2 linked regions of the Runella sp. SP2 genome follow. The protein of the gene in region 2 binds, or shares a complex with, the protein of the main gene of each other region. Links are inferred from orthologs where the notes say so. Each region holds a gene or a part of one and is shown on either strand. Other genes may lie near its edges.

Evidence for each region.
Region 1: the proteins of uvrA (region 2) and mfd are in contact, whole or in part, in a crystal structure (PDB 4DFC), measured with the Escherichia coli proteins. The link is inferred for Runella sp. SP2 from one-to-one orthologs.

The regions. Positions count from the first base shown.
Region 1 is NZ_CP031030.1:2,312,680-2,318,985, reverse strand. What follows is about bases 1-3,946. They hold mfd (transcription-repair coupling factor), read left to right. Parts: upstream 1-380; coding sequence 381-3,746; downstream 3,747-3,946. Other genes in these bases: DTQ70_RS09785 (DUF4038 domain-containing protein), read left to right, coding at 3,830-3,946; DTQ70_RS09795 (Rpn family recombination-promoting nuclease/putative transposase), read left to right, coding at 1-193. Also shown: more of DTQ70_RS09785, read left to right, coding at 3,947-5,179; DTQ70_RS09780 (OmpA family protein), read left to right, coding at 5,276-6,306. UniProt on the Escherichia coli protein: Couples transcription and DNA repair by recognizing RNA polymerase (RNAP) stalled at DNA lesions. Mediates ATP-dependent release of RNAP and its truncated transcript from the DNA, and recruitment of nucleotide excision repair machinery to the damaged site.
Region 2 is NZ_CP031030.1:5,036,159-5,044,310, forward strand. What follows is about bases 2,608-6,037. They hold uvrA (excinuclease ABC subunit UvrA), read left to right. Parts: upstream 2,608-2,984; coding sequence 2,985-5,837; downstream 5,838-6,037. Other genes in these bases: DTQ70_RS20285 (S41 family peptidase), read left to right, coding at 2,608-2,663; DTQ70_RS20295 (hypothetical protein), read left to right, coding at 5,868-6,037. Outside these bases: more of DTQ70_RS20285, read left to right, coding at 1-2,607; more of DTQ70_RS20295, read left to right, coding at 6,038-6,128; DTQ70_RS20300 (YcxB family protein), read left to right, coding at 6,202-6,723; DTQ70_RS20305 (SO2930 family diheme c-type cytochrome), read right to left, coding at 7,205-8,152. UniProt on the Escherichia coli protein: The UvrABC repair system catalyzes the recognition and processing of DNA lesions. UvrA is an ATPase and a DNA-binding protein. A damage recognition complex composed of 2 UvrA and 2 UvrB subunits scans DNA for abnormalities.

The DNA.
Region 1 (6,306 bases), 2.7 Mb from region 2 along the record:
AATTGTTGAGTTTGTATTAGATAGAGAACGGCGTCTCAGTGAGCAAAGAGGTGAAAAAAAAGGAAAAGAGGCTCAAAAGTTGGCTTTTGTGGTTAAAATGATAAAATCTACCGATTTTGATGATGCTCAAATCGCAAGTTTGGCCGACGTGACTCTGGATGTTGTTAAAAAAATGCGATTAGCGCATAAATAAAAAAGTTTTCCTTCATCACGCCATGCTATGAATTGGAAGAACTCGGGGCTAGAATATTTCTGAAACGGGGCTTTGAAAAGAATTCCATGCGCTTTAAATCAAATTCTTCCTAATTTTGTTATTCAAATGGTGCCGATGAGAAACCCCTCGTCGGCCTTTTGCTGTTTTAAAGACTTGAAATTAAAAAATGCTTTCAACCCACGATTTTCTTCAGCTATACGCCAACGACAGCCTCGTTCAAGTGATTGTAAATCAAATATCAAGCTCGCAGCAGCACATTCAGCTCAAAGGGCTTGCGGGTAGTTTGGATGCCGTCATAGGGGCGGCAGTTCATCAAAGTTTGCCTCGATTGTGCCTATTTGTAGCCAGCGACCGCGAAGAGGCCGCTTACCTACAAAACGACTTGCAAAATTTACTTGGCAAAGAAGTTTTGTATTACCCAACCTCCTACAAACGACCTTACCATTACGAGGAAATTGAAAATGCCAATGTGCTCATGCGCGCTGAGATTTTGAATAAACTCAACGTGGCCGTACCTGATAATTTTTTGGTAGTGACTTACCCTGAGGCACTTTTTGAAAAAGTAATCAACAAACGATCGTTGCTTACCAATACCTTCACTGTAAGAGTTGGCGAGCGGTTAGATGCGCAGTTTTTGCGCGAATTTTTGTTGGGATACGACTTCGAAATAACTGATTTTGTGTTTGAAGCGGGTCAGTTTTCGGTGCGAGGGGGGATTATTGACGTGTTTTCTTATGCCAGTGAATTTCCTTATCGAATCGAATTATTTGGGGATGAAGTAGAAAGCATCCGTTCCTTTAATCCTGATTCTCAACTGTCGGTAGAGTCCGTTAAACACGTCAACATCATTCCTGATATTCAAAATAAATTGACGCTCGAAACCCGTGAGTCGTTTTTGAGTTTTCTTCCAACCAATGCCCTTTTGTGGTTTAAAGACGTAGAGTTGACCCTTGAGGTGATTGAAGAATGTTTTGAAAAGGCCGAAAATGCTTTGACAGGGGTTAAAAGTGGCGATATTCAATTGGTATCTGATCCGAATGAGATTTTTGAAACGCGTCGTGGATTTTTGAACCAAATAAAAACTTTCAAAACGATTGAGTTTGGAAGGCGTTTTTATGGCCCATTTAGCCCCAAAAGTGAAACAAACAATGCTTCGTCTCGAGAAACATGGGGAGCAAAGCCGCAGCCTTCTTTTAACAAAGATTTCAAACGATTGATTGATGATTTGTCTGAACGCCAGCACCAAGGTTACACCAACGTGATTGTGGCGGAATCGGCCAAGCAATTGGAACGTTTGGAGAAAATAGTGAATGAGCTCGACCCGTATGTGAAGTTTCGGCCGATGAATATTTCGCTTCGAGAGGGGTACATCGACGATCAACTCAAGGTGATTTGTTATACCGATCACCAAATATTTTCACGCTTCCACAAATACCACGTCAAGGAGAAATTTAGTAAGTCCAAAGCCTTGACGTTGAAGGAGTTGAAGTCGTTGAAGACGGGTGATTTTGTAACCCACGTGGACTATGGCATTGGGCGTTTTGCGGGTTTGGAAAAGGTAGATGTAGGCGGTCGCGACCAAGAAGCCATTCGTCTCATTTATCGCGACAATGACATTTTGTTTGTCAGCATCCACAGTTTGCACAAAATCGCGAAATACACAGGAAAGGAAGGCGGCGTAGTGACCATGAGTAAATTGGGCTCGCCAGAGTGGGAAAACAAAAAATCGAAAGTAAAACGACAACTCAAGGACATTGCCCAGGAGTTGATTGGACTTTATGCCAAACGCCGAAATGCCCAGGGTTTTGCATTTACCAAAGATACCTACCTACAAGCCGAACTCGAATCGTCGTTTTTGTACGAAGATACGCCTGACCAAGCCAAGTCAACGGCGGATGTGAAAGAGGACATGGAAAAACCGCACCCAATGGATCGTTTGGTTTGCGGGGATGTTGGTTTTGGGAAAACAGAAATTGCCATTCGGGCGGCGTTTAAGGCCGTAACCGACAGCAAACAAGTGGCAGTGTTGGTGCCAACGACGATTTTGGCCATGCAACATTACAAGACTTTTAGCGAACGTTTGGCTGATTTTCCTGCGCGGGTGGAATACATCAACCGTTTCAAATCTGAAAAGCAAATCAAGGAAATTTTGAAAGAGGTGGAAGCGGGCAAAATTGATATTTTGGTAGGTACGCACCGCATCGTTAACAAAGACATCAAGTTCAAAGATTTGGGCCTGTTGATTATTGATGAAGAACAAAAGTTTGGGGTGAAGGTCAAAGACCGTTTAAAAGAAATGCGCGTCAATATCGACGTGCTGACCCTGACGGCAACCCCTATTCCGCGAACGCTTCACTTTTCACTCATGGGAGCCCGCGACTTGTCGGTGATTGCAACGCCTCCACCAAACCGTCAGCCCGTAACGACTGAGGTGCAGGTGTTTAGCGAGATATTTATTCGTGATGCGGTGAGTTATGAGCTTAACCGTGGTGGACAGGTCTTCTTTGTCCATAATCGTGTCAACGACATTGAGTCAATTGCCAACTTGATTTTGCGCTTGGTACCTGAGGCGCGTATTGGGGTTGCGCACGGCCAAATGGAAGGCGATAAACTGGAGAAGGTGATGATGCGCTTCATCGAGGGCGAATACGATATTTTAGTCAGTACAAACATCATCGAATCAGGGATTGATATACCAAATGCCAATACCATCATCATCAATTCAGCCCATTATTTTGGGATGTCAGACCTTCACCAAATGCGGGGTAGGGTAGGGCGTTCCAACCGAAAAGCATTTTGTTATTTGTTGACGCCGCCCATTTCCCACTTGACTACCGATGCCCGCAAGCGACTTCAAACGTTGGAAGAGTTTTCGGAGCTAGGCGATGGCTTCAAAGTAGCGATGCGTGACCTTGATATTCGGGGGGCGGGAAATTTATTGGGCGCCGAACAAAGTGGTTTTGTCAATGACCTTGGGTATGAAATGTACCATAAGATTTTGGACGAAGCCGTGCAAGAATTAAAACAGACTACGTTCAAGGATTTGTTCGATTTGGGTGAGGCGGTGCAGGCCATTCAGGTCGATTGCCAGATTGAAACCGACTTGTCGATTTTGATTCCAGATTATTACGTAAAAAATATTTCGGAACGTTTGTCGTTATATACTCGTCTGGACAACCTCAAGAGTGAAGAAGAATTGAGCGCTTTTGGTGATGAGGTTGCAGATCGCTTCGGTCCTTTACCTGAGGAAGTAACGTGGTTGATTGAGATGGTGAGAATCAGGTGGATGGCCGAAGCGCTTTTTATGGATAAGTTGACCCTCAAAAATAATACGCTCAAAGGCTACATTATTTCAACTGGCAATGATTCATTCTTCCAGTCTCCAAAATTTGGGCATATCCTCAGTCATATCCAACGCAATCCCAAGCGTTTTGCGCTCAAAGACCTTAAAAACAAATTGCTGCTTACTTGCTCCGACGTTAGGAGCTTGCCTGAGCTACGCAAGGTCTTGGAAGAACTGACGGTGAAGTAAGTGGGTAGTTCTTCGTTTTTTATTAGTTTTGCCCCTTTCCTAACCTTCTTGACTCTTTTGTTATGCCCCAAACGTTACGTGTGATGTTACTGTTGCTTCTTGCAACAACTACCCTCTTTGCCCAAAAGAAAAAAAGAAAATCGTCTTCTCGAAAAAAGAAGGCACCAGTGACCGTAGTGAGCCAAGGAATTTTTCCGTTGAAAGTCAGTAAAAATGGCCGTTATCTTACCGACAAACACGGTCGCCCCTTTTTACTAAATGCGGATGCGGGTTGGAATCTTCTTTCTAAACTTAAAATAGAAGAAGCAAAAGTGTATTTGTCGGCCCGAAATGCCCAGCAATTCAATACGGTTTTTGTTCAGTTGCTCCCAACCGAGCCCGACGAAGCGAATGCGTATGGGCAGTTTCCATTTGCGTCCAAAGGCGATTTTTCCAACCCAAACGAAAAGTATTTTCAATACGTAGAAGAGGTAGTTCGTTATGCGGCTCATTTGCAAATTGTGGTGGCGCTTGCACCCGCTTGGCTAGGCTGTTGTAAAACGAATTGGGATGAGGTACAACGAAAGAATGGCACCGACAAATGCCGCTTGTATGGGGGGTATTTGGGGAAACGCTTTAATAAATTTTCAAATATACTCTGGGTAATGGGCGGCGACCGTGACCCGCAACAGGAGGAAATAGTGCAGCGGGCAATGGCAGAGGGCATCAAAGCCGAAGCACCGCATCACCTGATGACTTACCACGCGGCAAGTTCACACTCCAGTACAGATGTGGCGGGAAAAGAGGCTTGGCTAGATTTTAGTATGACATATACTTACTTTCGGGGAAAAACTGGTGCGTGGACGATGGAAATGCCCCAGGTTTATGAAGCCTCGTTAAAAGAACATAACAAAAACCCCAGAAAGGTGTTTATTTTAGGTGAATCACAGTATGAAGATGAAAAAGATGGAAATGCTCAAATGATTCGTCGGCAGGCATATTGGTCGCTTTTAAGTGGTGGGAGTGGGCATTGTTACGGAAGCTCAGTCGCTGATTTTGGGGACGATTGGCGGCAAAAACTCCAACTACGAGGCGCACAGGATATGGAGCTGTATTACAAAATTTTTAGCGGATTGCCATGGTACTTGTTTCGACCCGATACCACCGATGAGGTTTTGGTTGAAGGGCGGGGTACGTACGGAAATGATGATTATAGTGTGGTGTCGGTATTGCCCAACAACCGAATGGCGGCCATTTATATACCCACAAGTAGGACATTAAAAGTGAATGTTGGCAAAATAAATGGTACAAATATTCGCGCTTTATGGATTAATCCCCAGACCAACAAACGCTTCATTGGTGGCTATTTTAAACCGCAGGGAATCAGGGAACTTACGCCACCTACCTTGGATGAAGATTGGCTATTGTTGCTGGGAAATGTAGGCCGCAAGTAAATCCGTCAAATCTGTACCAGAAGGTGTTTTTGGAACGATTTTTGCTTATTTTTACCGAAAATAAACACATAAAATAGAACTTACTTCATCGCTGTAATGACCAAGATAACGTGTTGGTTGTACTGTTTTTTGGGTTTTGTGGGTCTTTGCCGCGCACAAGAGGTGCAGTGGGCCAGCAAGTTACAGGGTTTTTCTTCTGAATACATCAAAGAGTCAACGGGCAAAGAATACAGGGCGGTGCAAGCCTTGGGCTATCCCAATTCGATACCTCCTTTTGGCGAAACTGCCTGTGCATGGTCGCCCTACAATGCCGATTCTAATGTAGAAGAGTGGATAAAAGTTGGTTTCGAGCGCCCACAAAAAGCACGCCAAATAGTAATTGTCGAAAATTTTAATCAGGGTTGTATTACCAAAGTTTTTGCCTACGATGCTGCTGGAAAAGAGGTGTCAGTGCTTGACAATGGGATGCCCGTTCTGTCGGATGTAGGCCGTGTACTATCGCTTAACATGCCCGACACTACGTTTGAGGTTAGTTCAGTCAAAGTAGTCTTAAATCCGATTCGGGTAAAGGGTTACAATCAAATTGATGCCATTGGCTTAAACGCTTCTGCCAAGCCCTTTGATCTTAAAATCAATGTGTATAAAGATGCTCCCAAAGAAATCATTAAAGAGAACTTAGGCGTAGGGGTCAATTCTAAGGCCCAAGAAGTAGCACCAGTGATTTCGCCCGATGGGAAAACGATATTTTTTACAAGGGGGAAATTTGAGAAAAATATTGGCGGTGCAGAAAATCAAGATGTTTGGTTTTCAACCCGTCAAGGCGAACTGTGGGGGGAAGCTCAGAACATGGGAAATCCTATTAATAATGCCGACAACAATGCCATCGTAAGTATTTCTCCCGACGGAAAGACGTTGTACTTGATGAACGTCTATCGTCCAGATGGAACAATGACTTTTGGTTTATCGAAGTCAACCCGTTCAAAATCGGGATGGAGTATGCCAGTTGAGTGTAAAATTGAAGATATTTACAACCTTGATAAACGCAACAACACTGAGTTTGCCCTTTCCCCCAAAGGAAATGTATTGGTCATGTCGGTCAAGCGGCAAGATACCAACGGTGATCGCGA
Region 2 (8,152 bases):
CTTGGCGCAAACATCATACATCAGCCATCGCAAGAGACCTTTGGGTGTATGACACCAAAACCCAAAAACATACCAAGCTCACCAATTTTGCAGGAGAAGACCGCAACGCCGTTTGGAGCGATGACAAGACGCTTTTTTACCTGAGTGAAACCAGTGGTTCGTTCAATGTTCACAAACTTTCTTTGGACAATACGGCTCAGTCACAAGCCATTACTTCGTTCAAAAAACACCCTGTTCGCTTCCTAAGTCGCGCCAACGACGGGGTTCTTTGCTTTGGGTACAATGGCGAAATTTTTACCCTTAATCCCACCGAAGGAGGAAATCCAAAGAAAGTCAACATCAGCATTGCGGCAGATACCCGCGCCAACAACGACCGCGTACTTTCGGTCAACGGTGGCGTAAGCAGCATGGCCGTTTCGCCCAATGGAAAAGAAGTAGCGTACATTTTTCGCGGTGAAGTGTTTGTCAGTTCGGTAGAAGGCGGTATCACCAAGCGCATCACCAACAGCGCAGGCCAAGAGCGGAGCGTAAGTTTTTCACCCGATGGCAAAGCCTTGGTGTATTCATCGGAACGGGGCAATCGTTGGAAAATCTTCGAAACGCGCATCAGCCGCAAAGAAGAACCGTACTTCTATGCCTCTACTCTGTTAAAAGAAAGCGAACTCATTGCGAATGAGAAAGAAAATTACCTACCAAAATATTCTCCCGACGGCAAAGAAATCGCCTTTGTGGAAGACCGCGCGACGCTCAAAATCCTTACGTTGGCGACCAAACAAACCCGTACGATTCTGACCAACCAAGACTTGTTTTCATGGGGCGACCACGACCAGTATTTTCAATGGAGCCCCGACGGAAAATGGTTTTTGTTTGATTACAAAATCCCCAACCTCCGCGAAGGTGAAGTGGGCCTAATTTCTACCGACGGCAAAGGTAAAATCACCAACCTTACCCAAAGTGGTTTTGAAGACGAAAGTCCCAAGTGGGTACAAGGTGGAAAAGCCATGTTGTGGTTTAGCAACCGCGAAGGTTTGAAAAGCCTTTCGCAAAGCGGGAACACCCAATCAGACGTTTATGCGATGTTTTTCACGCAAGCAGCTTTCGACAAGTTTAAATTGAGCAAAGAAGAAGCTGCTTTGGCCAAAGAAGTAGAAGAAAAAGCGGCAAAAGCCGATACCACCAAAAAGAAAGATGCAAAAAAAGACTCGACGGTAGTGATTGAACTCGACGGGTTGGAGTTGCGCAAAGCCCGTTTGACCATTCATTCATCCAACTTATCGGATGCCCTTATCAACAAAGACGGCGATATGCTTTATTATCTTTCACGTTTTGAAAAAGGCTATAACCTGTGGAGCACCAACCTACGCACCCGCGAAACCAAACAGCTCGTGGCACTCAACGCCAACGGCGGTGGTAGCATGGTGTGGGACAAAGAACAGAAATCTATTTTCTTAAACTCCGACGGGCGAATTTCTAAAATTGACCCTACTTCTGGCAAACAAGAAAGCATTGGCATCAGCGGCGAAATGAACCTCGACGTGGCCGCCGAACGGGCGTTTATGTTTGAGCACGTATGGCGCCGTACCAAAACTACCTTTTACACGGCTACTTTCCACGGCGTTGATTGGGATAGCTACAAACCCGATTATGAAAAACACCTGCCACACATCGGAAACAATTACGAATTCTCGGAACTACTTTCGGAATTACTGGGCGAGCTGAACGTCTCACACTCAGGTGCTTCGTATTTTGGCGGAGGAACTGCGGGAGCCGATGCTACAGCTGCGTTGGGTGTTTTTTACGATCAAAGTTTTACAGGAACAGGAATGCGCGTAGAAGAAGTGATAAAAGATGGCCCGCTCGACAAAGCAGGCTTAAACATCAAAGCAGGAACCATCATCGAAGCCATCGACGGTGAAACCCTTACGCCCGACCGTGACTATGCGCAGTTTTTGAATCGCAAGTCGGGTAAAAACGTTTTATTGACCTTGCTTGAAGGCACAGCACGTCGTGAAGTTGTGGTAAAACCCATTTCAGTAGGTGAAGAAAGCCAATTATTGTACAAACGTTGGGTACGTCGTAACCAAGACGAAGTAGAAAAACAGAGCAACGGAACACTAGGCTACATTCACATTCCTGGCATGGCCGATGGGCCTTTCCGCGTCACGTACGACGAAGTAATGGGTAAATATGCGCTCAAAAAAGGTATTGTGGTCGATACCCGCAACAACGGCGGCGGCGACTTGGTATCCGATTTGGCCACTTTCTTTTCGGGTAAAACCTACATGTACAACTCTACCGACAAGCGCGTTATTTATTCGGAGCCAAGCTATCGTTGGAGTAAGCCGAGCATTTCGTTGGCCAACGAAGCTAACTATTCCGACGGCCACTGTTATGCCCACATGACCCAAGCGGCTTCGCTCAATAAGCTGGTCGGGATGCCCGTACCAGGAACTTGTACGTTTGCTGGTTGGGAAACCTTACAAGACCCAAGCATCCGTTGGGGCGTGCCGCCTGTGGGAGTGAAAAGCATGGCGGGTACGTACCTAGAAAACGCCCAAACAGAACCCAATATCAAGATTTCTAACGACTACGACATAGTAGGCAAAGGCAAAGACCAACAGCTAGAACGTGCCGTAGAGGAATTGGTGAAAGAGGTGAAGTAGAGGAAGCAGCTACAAAAACCTCATTGATAGCTCTAATTTTAAAACACATAGAACACAAGTAGAATAAACACATAGTAAACAAAGAAATCGGCCCGACGCAACGGCCTTTAAATTTGTGTACTATGTGAAAATTCTATGTGACCTATGTGTTTTATTTTGCCCAGTCACCTGCAAACTGAAAACGACGAACAATACTTAAAAACTATTCCAGAGTGGCGTTTGCACAAAAAATTTCAATCTTCGTTCGAAACAGAGCTGCTCCCTAATACGCCCTCCCAATAGAATTGGTAACTTTACGGTTTCGTTTTGCGTTACCAATTCATGGAGAACAATCAGCCTATTTTAACAGACATCGAACTCACAGGCCACGACCGCATTGAGGTTATGGGCGCCCGAGAACACAATCTAAAAAACATCGACGTTACCATTCCGCGCAATAAACTCGTGGTAGTAACGGGTATCAGTGGCAGTGGCAAATCATCGCTTGCCTTTGATACCATTTACGCCGAAGGCCAACGCCGCTACATGGAGAGCTTTTCGGCCTACGCGCGCGGTTTTTTGGGCGACATGGAGCGCCCCGACGTGGACAAAATCGAAGGACTCAGTCCTGTCATCAGCATTGAACAAAAAACCACCTCGCGCAACCCCCGCTCTACGGTCGGGACGGTAACCGAAATCTACGACTTTTTGCGCCTTTTGTACGCCCGCGCAGGTGATGCTTACAGCTACGCCACGGGGCGACCAATGATTAAGCAGTCGCAAGACCAAATCATCGACCAAATTCTCGGTCAGTTTGAGAATCAAAAAGCGATACTCCTCGCCCCTGTCGTGAAAGGACGGAAAGGGCACTACCGCGAATTGTTTGTTCAAATTGCCAAACTAGGCTACACCAAAGTACGGGTGGACGGTGAAGTGCAGGACATTACGCCCAAAATGCAGCTCGACCGTTACAAAATCCACGACATCGAAATTGTTATTGATAGGTTAATTCCAAAAACCGAAGACCGTTTTCGATTGAGCCAATCGGTCGGAACTACTCTCAAGCAAGGAAAAGGGGTAATGATGCTTTTGGATGCGAAAAATCAAGTGCATTATTTCTCCCAAAACCTCATGGATCCTGAGTCGGGAATCAGTTACGACGACCCTGCTCCCAACAGTTTCTCCTTCAACTCCCCTTACGGCTGGTGCCCTACTTGCCAAGGATTGGGCGTGATTGAGGAAATTACGGAAGAAAGTATCATTCCCGATAAAACCCTCAGTCTCAGCAAAGGCGCCATTGCTCCCATCGGCGAGTACCGCGACTTATGGATTTTCAAACAACTTGAAGTATTACTCAAACCTTACAAAGTAAACCTCAATACTCCGATTGAGAAGTTTCCAGCCGAGGCCATTGACATTATGCTCAACGGCACCGACGAGCCTGTGCCTGTACCTTCCAAAAAGTATGAAGGGACTGAATGGAACACCAAATACGAGGGCATCATTCCGTTTTTACGCCGTCAGCAAGAAAACGGAACGGAGAAAATTCAGGAATGGCTCAAGGATTTTATGCACATCAATACCTGCCCCGATTGCAAGGGGGCTCGTTTGAAAAAAGAAGCGCTTTGGTTTAAAATTGGGGATAAAAACATTGCCGAATTAGCCGAAGCTGATATTAGCGAATTGAGCCGCTGGATCAACGACGGACTGGAAGAGCGTATCACCGAACGTCAGCGGTTGATTGGCCGTGAAGTGCTCAAGGAAATTAGAAAACGAATTGGTTTCTTGCTAGACGTTGGCTTGGATTACCTTACCCTCAACCGTCCCTTAAAAACCCTTTCGGGGGGCGAAGCGCAACGCATTCGTCTGGCCACGCAAATCGGGACGCAGCTTACGGGCGTGCTTTACATCATGGACGAACCCAGCATTGGATTGCACCAACGCGACAACGTTCGTCTGATTGATTCGCTAAAAAAACTACGGGATTTGGGCAACACCGTCCTCGTCGTTGAGCACGACAAAGACATGATGCTCGAATCCGATTATATCCTCGACATCGGCCCTGGCGCGGGACGCCACGGCGGACAAGTAGTAGGCCACGGAACTCCCGCTGAGTTTCTGGAAAACGGCTCTCTGACCTCCGACTTTTTGAGTGGCCGCCGCGCCATCGAAATTCCTAAAAAACGCCGCGCAGGAAACGGTAATGCCATTGTGTTGAAAGGCGCAACGGGGCATAACCTCAAAAACGTAACGCTCAAACTTCCGCTTGGTAAAATGGTGAGCGTAACGGGCGTGAGCGGCAGCGGGAAATCTTCCCTCATCCACGAGACGTTGTTCCCGATTCTCAACCGCCATTTTTACAATTCAAAACGCGAACCGTTACCGTTTAAAAGCATCGAGGGTCTAGAGCATATCGACAAAGTAATTGAGGTGGATCAGTCACCGATTGGCCGCACACCTCGCTCTAACCCTGCGACCTACACCAACTTATTTTCGGAAATCCGTACGTTGTTTGCCGAACTTCCCGAGGCCAAAATTCGTGGTTACAAACCTGGACGTTTTTCGTTCAACGTAAAAGGCGGTCGTTGTGAGGATTGCGAAGGCGCGGGAATGAAAAAAATCGAAATGGAGTTTTTGCCCGACGTTTACGTTGATTGTGATACCTGCAAAGGCAAACGCTTCAACCGAGAAACCTTGGAAGTACGCTACAAGGGAAAATCCGTGGCCGATGTCCTCGACATGACGGTAGAGCAAGCGCTGGAGTTTTTTGAAAGTATCCCAAAAATTCACCGTAAAGTTCAGACCCTCAACGACGTGGGCTTAGGATACATTACCCTTGGTCAACACGCCACTACCCTTTCGGGTGGCGAAGCGCAACGTGTAAAGCTGGCTGAAGAACTTTCTAAAAAAGATACAGGCAAAACGCTCTATATTTTGGACGAACCTACGACGGGGCTTCATTTTCAGGACATTAAACATCTGCTTCACGTCTTGGATAAACTCGCCGACAAGGGAAATACGGTACTGATTATTGAGCACAACTTGGATGTCATCAAGGTATCAGATCACGTCATTGACCTTGGCCCTGAAGGTGGAAACGGCGGCGGGCGCATCATCGGCGAAGGCACGCCAGAGCAAGTAGCAAAGGTAAAGGAAAGCTTTACTGGGAAGTTTTTGAAGATGGAGTTGGAGTAATGTGTAATTTTGAAGAAAACCAATAAAGTTATGGAATCAACCTTTGTGTTACGCCGCGACGAACTGAATACCGAATTTATTGAAGTAATCAAAACGCTGTTTAAAAATCAACAGGAATTACAAATTACGGTTACCGCCTCGCACGATTTTGGGCTTAATGAACCTGAAAGTGCAGATGCTTATTGGGCACGATTAAAAAAGGCCGCCGCCAATGTAGAGTCAAGGACTCAGGTCGTAGAAGTTACAGAGGATGAGCTAGATGATATGACTAAGCGACTATTACAAAAATGAGAAGGTTGAAAACACCATTGTAATCCAATTCATTAGCCAAACTTTATTACTAACTAAATAGCAACAAACGTAAATGCAGCCATTTACAATAAATTCAGTGTTAACCGAAAAAGATGCCATAGTAATAGGCGAAAAGTTATTTAGAAAACGTAACAGATACGTCTTTTGGGGAGGCCGCATTATTGCTTATCTATCGTTATTTACTTCGTTTTTTTTAGTTCAATTAGAGTTTGAGCGTAAGGCTAATGAGCCTAGTAATTTTCTTGAAACCATCTGTTTAATAATCATCTCTCTATTGCTATTACTACTTCCTAAGCTAAGGGCATACCAATTTCGTAAAAACTTCATGTCAAATGCCTCAGTTAAAAATGGCTTAGTATCCCGTTTTAGTGATGATAAAATAGAAATTTTAGCGGGAGAGTCTACTTCCCAAGCTCCATGGGTCACTGTGTATGATTTCGTCCAAATTTCAAACTGGCACCTTCTCATGTTCAATGAGGTTAATTACATACCTATTTCTAAAAATCAGATAACAGAAGAACAGGTTTTGTGGATTGAATCTAAAATTGAGAAACAAAAACTATTGAGTAAATAGACTGTATTAAAATCAGTGTAATCAATGCTTATTTTAAGCTAGTCTCAAGCCCTACACCGCAGCGGCAGTAATTTTTAAGTAATAAAGCAAAAGTTTTAGAGTAATTCAAAGCAGCCTCGGTAGAGGCGCAACATTTGTAGTAACAGCAGGTGATTTTTTAATTTTTGCTTCGGAGAAGCATAACAAAGCAACAAGTTATGCTTCCGCTCGGGCGGCCCCGTCCGAAGCAAAAGGGTTTTATGGATGCCCCTCTACTACTACAAAGGTTGTGCTTCCGCACAGGCGGCCCTGTCCGAAGCGATATAAACTACAAATACACTAAAATTTATGCTCAACTACTTAACACTTCAACTTCTGAAAATCAGGGCTAAAGCCCCATTATATTCTCATACTTCATCCCCCAGCCTAAAGGCATGGGGTTAAAGTAGAAGCAACTTTATGTCCACTTACCTTTGCTTATCTGTTTACAAAGTCCCAGCCACTATTTCCTCTTCTGCAACCCATCAATCCACTGCGTAATCAGCGCTACGCCTTCTTTGTGGATGCTCACTCGACCGATTTCGGGCATCATTACCCCTGGATGCACCGAATCCATGCGGTAAGTAAGAATCGATTCTTTCCCTTTTCCTGGGTTAATGTCAAATCGGTAAGGCCCCGCCCCCATCCCCGCTGCTACGGGCGACTTCAACACTCCCCAATGAAACGGGTCTTTTTCTTCGTAATTTAGGTACAAACCCGACGTAGAAGCGGGGCCATTGGCGTGGTGACAATGCCCGCAGTTCACGTCCAAATACGAACGTGCACGGTCATTGAGCGATGCCTTCGCTTCGTTCATACTTACCAACGGAATTACTTTCGCAATGTCTTCTGCTTTGGCTTTCAGATACCCCACTTTTTGCCAACGAGCCAACTGGTTTTCTTTTCCATCTTGGTAGGCAAGCTCATGGTTTAGTTGCTTGATTTTTGGCCCAATAGGCATAAAAACGTCCTTCCGATTGTGGCAGCTTTTACACTGATTTTTGTTGGGAATGGCATAATTTATCTGGTGCGTTTGCCCTCCTTCGTCTTTCCAGCTTACAGGAATCGTTTCACCCGTTATTTTATAATCGGCTTCGGTTTGGTCATCCTTCCAGCGGTAGGGATAGGCTTTCCACGTTCCTTGGTCTTTTACTAACAGGCGCGTTTCAAGAATACGACGCTCGCCCGTTGGTTTGGAGAAATCTTGGGGATAGTAGAAATTTTTGACCAAAATTGTTTTATCAGGAAAATCCAACGGTTCGTTGGGCTGGTTTACATCAAACGTCGCCGAAGTACCTTCGGGCATCCAAACAAACCGTTTTTTAAAGGCATAGTCGGTAAACAATGTCGCGGCAGGTTCGTATTCCAGCACGTTGTCGTTGGGTAACAATTGCTTTAATTCTCCTTTGTA